DNA from 2 places in the Actinomadura vinacea genome. Region 2 is predicted to be linked to the other one. Evidence: riboswitches for the same ligand, from Rfam matches in the RefSeq annotation. Region 2 holds a riboswitch; the other holds the start of a gene.
The links. A riboswitch is a leader RNA that binds a small molecule or an ion and turns the genes downstream of it on or off. The one in region 2 is predicted to bind glycine.
Positions count from the first base shown of each region.

Region 1: another riboswitch for glycine. It lies ahead of gcvT (glycine cleavage system aminomethyltransferase GcvT); the one in region 2 lies ahead of gcvP (aminomethyl-transferring glycine dehydrogenase).

Region 1 is NZ_BAAARW010000020.1:759,067-762,467, forward strand. It holds gene ABD340_RS27940 (M50 family metallopeptidase) at 1-1,114, opposite strand, end outside; glycine riboswitch at 1,315-1,411, shown strand; glycine riboswitch at 1,416-1,525, shown strand; gene gcvT (glycine cleavage system aminomethyltransferase GcvT) at 1,597-2,709, shown strand; gene gcvH (glycine cleavage system protein GcvH) at 2,731-3,123, shown strand; gene ABD340_RS27955 (serine hydroxymethyltransferase) at 3,126-3,401, shown strand, end outside.
Region 2 is NZ_BAAARW010000024.1:58,926-62,326, reverse strand. It holds gene gcvP (aminomethyl-transferring glycine dehydrogenase) at 1-1,982, opposite strand, end outside; glycine riboswitch at 2,057-2,166, opposite strand; glycine riboswitch at 2,167-2,262, opposite strand; gene ABD340_RS31645 (flippase-like domain-containing protein) at 2,659-3,401, shown strand, end outside.

The DNA of each region.
Region 1 (3,401 bases), on a different contig from region 2:
CGGCCATGTGGCCGCCGTCCAGCGGCAGCAGCGGGACGAGGTTGAACATGCCGACGGCGAGGTTGAGGGAGCCGAGCAGGGCGATGAACATCGCGACCTTCTCGACGGTGGGGCTCTCGGAGGCGGCGATCTCCCCGCCGAGGCGGCTGACGCCGACCACGCCGATGGGGCCGTTGGGGTCGCGCTTCTCGTCGCCGAAGGCGGCGTTCCAGACGCCGACCATCTTCTGCGGCATCCGCAGCAGCGCCCCGGCGGTGTGCGCGGTCAGCTCGCCCATGTAGTCGGCGACGGCGACCGGGCCCTGGCGCTCGCGTTCCTGGAGCGGGGTGATGCCCAGGAACCCGACGTTGACCACCTTTTCGGTGTCGTTGAGGTCGTACATCTGGTTGCGGGTGACGGGCACCTGCAGTGCGACGGGCTTGCCGTCGCGCTGGACGGTGACGGCGACGGTGCGGCCGCCGGAGTCGCGGATCAGGCCCTGCAACTGGTCGTAGGAGCCGATCTTGCGGCCGTCGTAAGTGGTGATCCGGTCGCCGGCCTTGAGCCCGACGGAGGCGGCCGGGGTCGGGGTGTAGCCCTGCGGGCAGTCGGTGAGCTTGGAGCCGGCGGGGATCGCGCACTTGGCCACCGAGCCGATCACCGGCTGCGGGGTGGGGGTGCCGATGCCCATGAGCAGGATCCCGAAGAACATCACCGCGAGGATGAGGTTCATCGCGGGCCCGCCGAACATGATGAGCAGCTTCTGCCACCACTTCTTGGCGTAGAAGACGCGGTCCTCGTCGCCCGGGCGGATCTCCTCCAGCGACGCGCCGCGGGCGGACTCGATCAGGCTCTGCCACGGCCCGGTGCTGATCTGCCGGACCTCGCCGGGCCGGTCGCCCTTGCGCGGCGGCAGCATGCCGATCATGCGGACGTAGCCGCCGACCGGGATCCACTTGACGCCGTACTCGGTCTCGCCCTTGTGCCGGGACCACATCGTGGGGCCGAAGCCGACCATGAACTGCGGGGTCCGGACGCCGAAGAGCTTGGCGAAGGAGAAATGGCCCAGTTCATGCAGGGCGATCGACGCCAGCAGGCCGAAGAACAGGATCAGTACTCCCGCCAACCAGCCCATGCTCGCCCCGTCCCTCCGTGATCTCCAACGACCCGTTCAGGGTACGTGAATCCGGGCCTCTCGTGACCGTGGAGTTATGCACGCGTGGCCCTTGCGCACCCGCCGGTGGTACGGCGGGTGCGCCCCGTCCGGTTCAGCGGGGCGGGGCGCCGGCGGCTGGTCGGCGGGGTGCGGCCGCTGCTAGCCTGGCCACCAGCCGATGATCCCGCGCGGGAGAGTGCCCTGGCAGCCGGTCAGGGACGCCGAAGGAGCAAATCCTCCCCGGAACCTCTCAGGCCCAAGGACCGCGCGGGCCAGGCGACCTCTGGAAAGCGGGGACGCGACCGTCCCCCGCCGAAGGTGAAAGCCCTCCGCCCTCCGCGGGCGTGCGGGGTGAAGCTCTCAGGCGCCGCGACCGGCCGATGACAGAGGGGGAGGCACCGACCGCGCCCGGTGCGGGTGGGACGATTGGTTCCACGCGCCCGCGACGAAGGAGCCGACCCATGTCCAGCACAGCGCCCTCAGACCCGGGGGACGCCAGGAAGACGCCGCTGTACGACGTCCACCGGGCCCTCGGCGCGCACCTCGTCGACTTCGCCGGCTACCTGATGCCGCTGCGGTACGCGAGCGAGACCGCCGAGCACCGCGCGGTGCGGTCCGCCGCGGGGCTGTTCGATCTGTCCCACATGGGGGAGATCTTCGTGGACGGTCCGGAGGCGGCCGCGGCGCTCGACTACGCGCTGGTCGGCAACCTGTCCCCCATGGCCGTCGGCAAGGCCCGCTACACGATGATCTGCGGGGTCGACGGCGGGGTGCTGGACGACCTGATCGTCTACCGGCTGGCCGAGCAGACGTTCATGGTGGTGGCCAACGCCGCCAACGCCGCGACGGTGCTGGCCGCGCTGACCGAGCGGGCGGCGGGCTTCGCGGGGGCGCGGGTGGCCGACCGCTCCGGCGAGTACGCGCTGATCGCGCTGCAGGGGCCGGACGCGCAGGGGATCCTGTCCCGGTTCACCGCCGCCCCGCTGCCCGACCTCCGCTACTACGCGATCATGGCGGACGAGGTCGCGGGCGTCGACGCGCTGATCGCCCGTACCGGCTACACCGGCGAGGACGGCTTCGAGCTGTTCGTGTCGGCCGCGGACGCGGTGCCGCTGTGGAACGAGCTGGCGGCGGTCGAGGGGGTGACCCCGGCCGGGCTGTCGGCGCGGGACACGTTGCGGCTGGAGGCGGGCATGCCGCTGTACGGCAACGAGCTGACCGTCCAGACCAATCCGTACGAGGCGGGCCTGGGCAGGGTGGTCAAGCTGGATAAGCCCGGAGATTTCGTGGGAAAGGCCACGTTGGCCGCGCAGGCGCAGACCCCGCCAGGCCGTAGGCTCGTAGGGCTGGTCGCGCGCGGCCGCCGGGCGCCCCGCAAGGGGTACGAGGTCGTCATGTCCGACGGCACGCCGTGCGGGGTGGTGACGAGCGGCGCCCCGTCCCCCACACTGGGCACGCCGATCGCGATGGCCTACGTGGACATCGGGGTGGACGAGGACGGGCTCGCCGTCGACGTCCGCGGCCGCCGGGAGCCGGTCGACGTGGTCGCCCTGCCCTTCTACAAGCGTTCCTGAGACCTGGAGAGAGAAACCACCGTGAGCGTTCCGGAGCAGCTGCGCTACAGCGAAGAGCACGAATGGGTGTCGGGCCTCGGCACGGCCGAGGACGGCATCGTCACCGTCGGCATCACCGCGCACGCCGCCGACGCCCTCGGCGAGATCGTCTTCCTCGAACTGCAGCCCGGCGAGGGCGACCAGGTCGAGGCCGGCGAGCCGTGCGGCGAGGTCGAGTCCACCAAGTCGGTCAGCGACATCTACTCCCCGGTCAGCGGCGAGATCACCGCGATCAACACCTCGGTGATCGACGAGCCCAAGGTGATCAACGACGACCCGTACGGCGAGGGCTGGATCTTCAAGGTGCGGATCTCCGACGAGCCCGGCGACCTGCTGGACGCCGAGGCCTACGACAAGCTGATCGAGGAGTCCTGACCGTGTCGTTCAAGGACCCGCTGAACGAATCCCTGGCCGAGGCCGACCCGGAGGTCGCCCGCGCGGTGGCCGCCGAGCTGGACCGGCAGCAGTCCACGCTGGAGATGATCGCCTCGGAGAACTTCGCGCCGGCGTCGGTGCTGGAGGCCCAGGGGTCGGTCCTCACCAACAAGTACGCCGAGGGCTACCCGGGCAGGCGCTACTACGGCGGCTGCGAGTTCGTCGACATCACCGAGCAGCTGGCCATCGACCGCGCCAAGGAGCTGTTCGGCGCCGAG
Region 2 (3,401 bases):
TAGGTCACCATGATCGCCGACAGGGCCGCGCCATGCTGGGCGAGCTTGCCGTGCAGGTCGTCGAGGTCGATGTTGCCGCCGTCGTCGCACTTGACGACCACGACCCGCATTCCGGCCATGACCGCGCTGGCGGCGTTGGTGCCGTGCGCCGACGACGGGATCAGGCAGATGTTCCGGTGCCCCTCGCCGCGCGCGGCGTGGTAGCCGCGGATGGCCAGCAGCCCGGCCAGCTCGCCCTGCGAACCGGCGTTGGGCTGCACCGACACCTTGGCGTACCCGGTGATCTCCGCCAGCCGGTCCTCCAGCTCGCCGATCAGCTCCAGGTAGCCGCGGGCCTGCTCGACCGGCGCGAACGGGTGGATGTCCGCGAACTCCGGCCAGGTGACGGGCTCCATCTCGGCGGTGGCGTTCAGCTTCATCGTGCAGGAGCCGAGCGGGATCATCGACCGGTCCAGCGCGATGTCCTTGTCCTGCAGCCTGCGCAGGTAGCGCAGCATGGCGGTCTCGGACCGGTGCCGGTGGAAGACCGGGTGGGTGAGGTAGGGGCTCTCGCGGCGCAGCTCGCCGAAGGCGTCCCCCTGAACACCATCCGGCAGAGCACCGTCCGGCAGGGCGCCGGCCGGTGGGGCGCCGTCCAGGCCGAACGCGCGCCCGACCGCGCCGATGTGCTCGTCGGTGGTGGTCTCGTCGCAGGCGATGGCGACGTGGTCGGCGTCCACCGGGCGCAGGTTGACCCCGCCCAGCCGGGCCTTCTCCACGATCTCGGCCGCGCGGCCCGGGACCCGGGCGAGCACGGTGTCGAAGAAGCGGTCGTGCACGACCTCGACGCCGGGCGCCTCGCGCAGCCCGGCGGCCAGGCCGCGGGCGTGCCGGTGGACGCGCTGGGCGATCGCGGCCAGCCCCTCCGGCCCGTGGTAGACGGCGTACATGCTCGCCATCACCGCCAGCAGCACCTGCGCCGTGCAGATGTTGCTGGTGGCCTTCTCGCGGCGGATGTGCTGCTCGCGGGTCTGCAGCGCCAGCCGGTAGGCGGCCGCGCCGTCGGCGTCGACCGAGACGCCGACCAGGCGTCCGGGCAGCTGCCGCTGGATGCCCTCGCGCACCGCCATGTAGCCGGCGTGCGGGCCGCCGTAGCCGTACGGGACGCCGAACCGCTGCGCCGACCCGACCACGATGTCGGCGCCGGACTCGCCCGGCGGCCGCAGCAGGGTCAGGGCGAGCAGGTCGGCCGCGACCACGACCTGGGCGCCGCGCTCGTGCGCCTGCGCGGCCACCGGCTCCAGGTCGCGCACCGCCCCCGAGGCCCCCGGGTACTGCAGTAGCACGCCGAAGAAGTCGCCGTCGGGCAGCCCCCCGCCCAGGTCGGCGGTGGCGACCTCGATGCCCAGCGGGACGGCGCGGGTGCGGATGACCTCGATCGTCTGCGGGAGCGCGTCGGCGTCCACCAGGAACGTGCCCGGCTCCTTGCGCCTGGACGCGCGGTGCGCCAGCGCCATGGCCTCGGCGGCGGCGGTGCCCTCGTCCAGCATGGAGGCGTTGGCGACCGGCAGCCCGGTCAGGTCGCTCACCACGGTCTGGAAGTTCAGCAGCGCCTCGAGCCGGCCCTGCGAGATCTCCGGCTGGTACGGGGTGTAAGCGGTGTACCAGCCCGGGTTCTCCAGGACGTTGCGCAGGATCACGCCGGGAGTGATCGTGCCGTGGTAGCCGAGGCCGATCATCGAGGTCAGCACGGTGTTGCGGGACGCCAGTTCGCGCAGCCGCTCCAGCGCGGCGGTCTCGCTCAGCGCGGGCGGCAGGTCGAGCGGCCGGTCGGTGCGGATCGCGGCGGGCACCGCGTCGTCGATCAGGGCCTCGGCGCCGGAGTAGCCGATGGCCGCCAGCATCCGGTCCTGGTCGGCCGGCGCGGGCCCGATGTGCCGGTCCGCGAACGCGGACCGGGGGTGCTGCGGCGAGGCCACGGGGGCGAAGTACTGGGCGGTCATGCTGGGGAGCCTCCTGGGCTTTCGCGGTCGCTCAGGCGCCACCGGTACCGCGATGCGCACCGCGGCCGGCGGCCGTCTCCCCCTCTGTCATCGGCACCTGAGAGATTCGCCCGCGTCCCGGGCTTTCCCCTTCGGTGAGACCCCGTTCCCCCACCGGGGAACGGCGCCTGCTCTCCAGAGGTGCCTCGCCCGCGCGGTCCTTTTGCCTGAGAGGTTCCGGGGAGGGTTGCCCCTTCGGCGCCCCACACTGGTTGCGTGGGATCTCTCCCGCACAGGGTCGACGGCGTTCTCCATGAAACTCTATCCAACCCGCCGCCGGAACGATCGCGACGGGGCGGGGGCACGGGCGGCGGGCGTGCCGGAAAGCGGTCGGCCACCGGCCCCGGGCCGTTGATCCCGGGGGGCTACGGACCAGTACGATACCCACATCTCACGGGGACGGGACCCGACCGTGCAAGCGCTTGTGCGAACGCTCGGCCGGGCGGCGGGTCACGGCGCGGGCGGCGCCGGTTCTCGGCGGGGCCCGGCGACGGCCCCGGAAAATGGGGGCCGCGGGGGCCAGGAGGGTACGAATCACCTTGAACGTGAGAGCGGACGGACCGGGCACCGTGCTCGACCGCACGACGCCGGTCCGGGGACGCCGATCGCAGTGACAGGTCCGGACGGCGGTGTGGGCGTGACACAGACCCACCGGGAAGAGCACAAGGACGAGTCGGTTCGGCCCGGCCCGGCCGCCGCCACGGCCGTGCCCGTCGACGAGCCGCCGCGCCCGGACCGCATCCGGCGGCCCTCCGACGCGATCCGGTTCGCCGCCTCGGTGGCGGGGCTGGTGGCGGTGATGCTGCTGGTCTTGTTCGCCTTCGCCCAGCAGACCACGCACGGCCTGCAGACCGACATCACCCAGGGCACCGCGCACGCGCCGCGCTTCCTGCTGACGCTGGCCACGCTGGTGTCCAGCTTCGGGGTGCTGGCGGTGCCGGTGGCGTTCGCGGTGGAGCGCCTGTTCCACAAGGACGGGGTGCGGGTCGCGATCGGGCTGCTGGCCGCGGTGATCGCGTTCGCCGTGACCGTCCTGCTGGACGACCTGGTGATCTCCTCCGCGCCCGGCGGGGTGCTGGACTCGCTGATCTGGGGCGGCACCGAGACCGCGCCGGTGCACACCGACATCGCCCCGGTGATCGCGTTCGTCACCGCGGTCGGGATGGCCGGCCGCGCCCGCTGGCAGGCCGTCACCTGGACGATGATCGGGCTGGCCGCGCTGACCGGGCTCACCGCCGCCTACGCCTCGGTCGCCGCGCTGGCCGCCACCTACTTCCTGGGCCGCGCCATCGGCCACGGCACGCTCTACGCCGTCGGCACGCCGAACCCGCGGCCGCCGGGCCTGGCGGTCGTCGCCGCGCTGGAGCGCCTGGGGCTGCG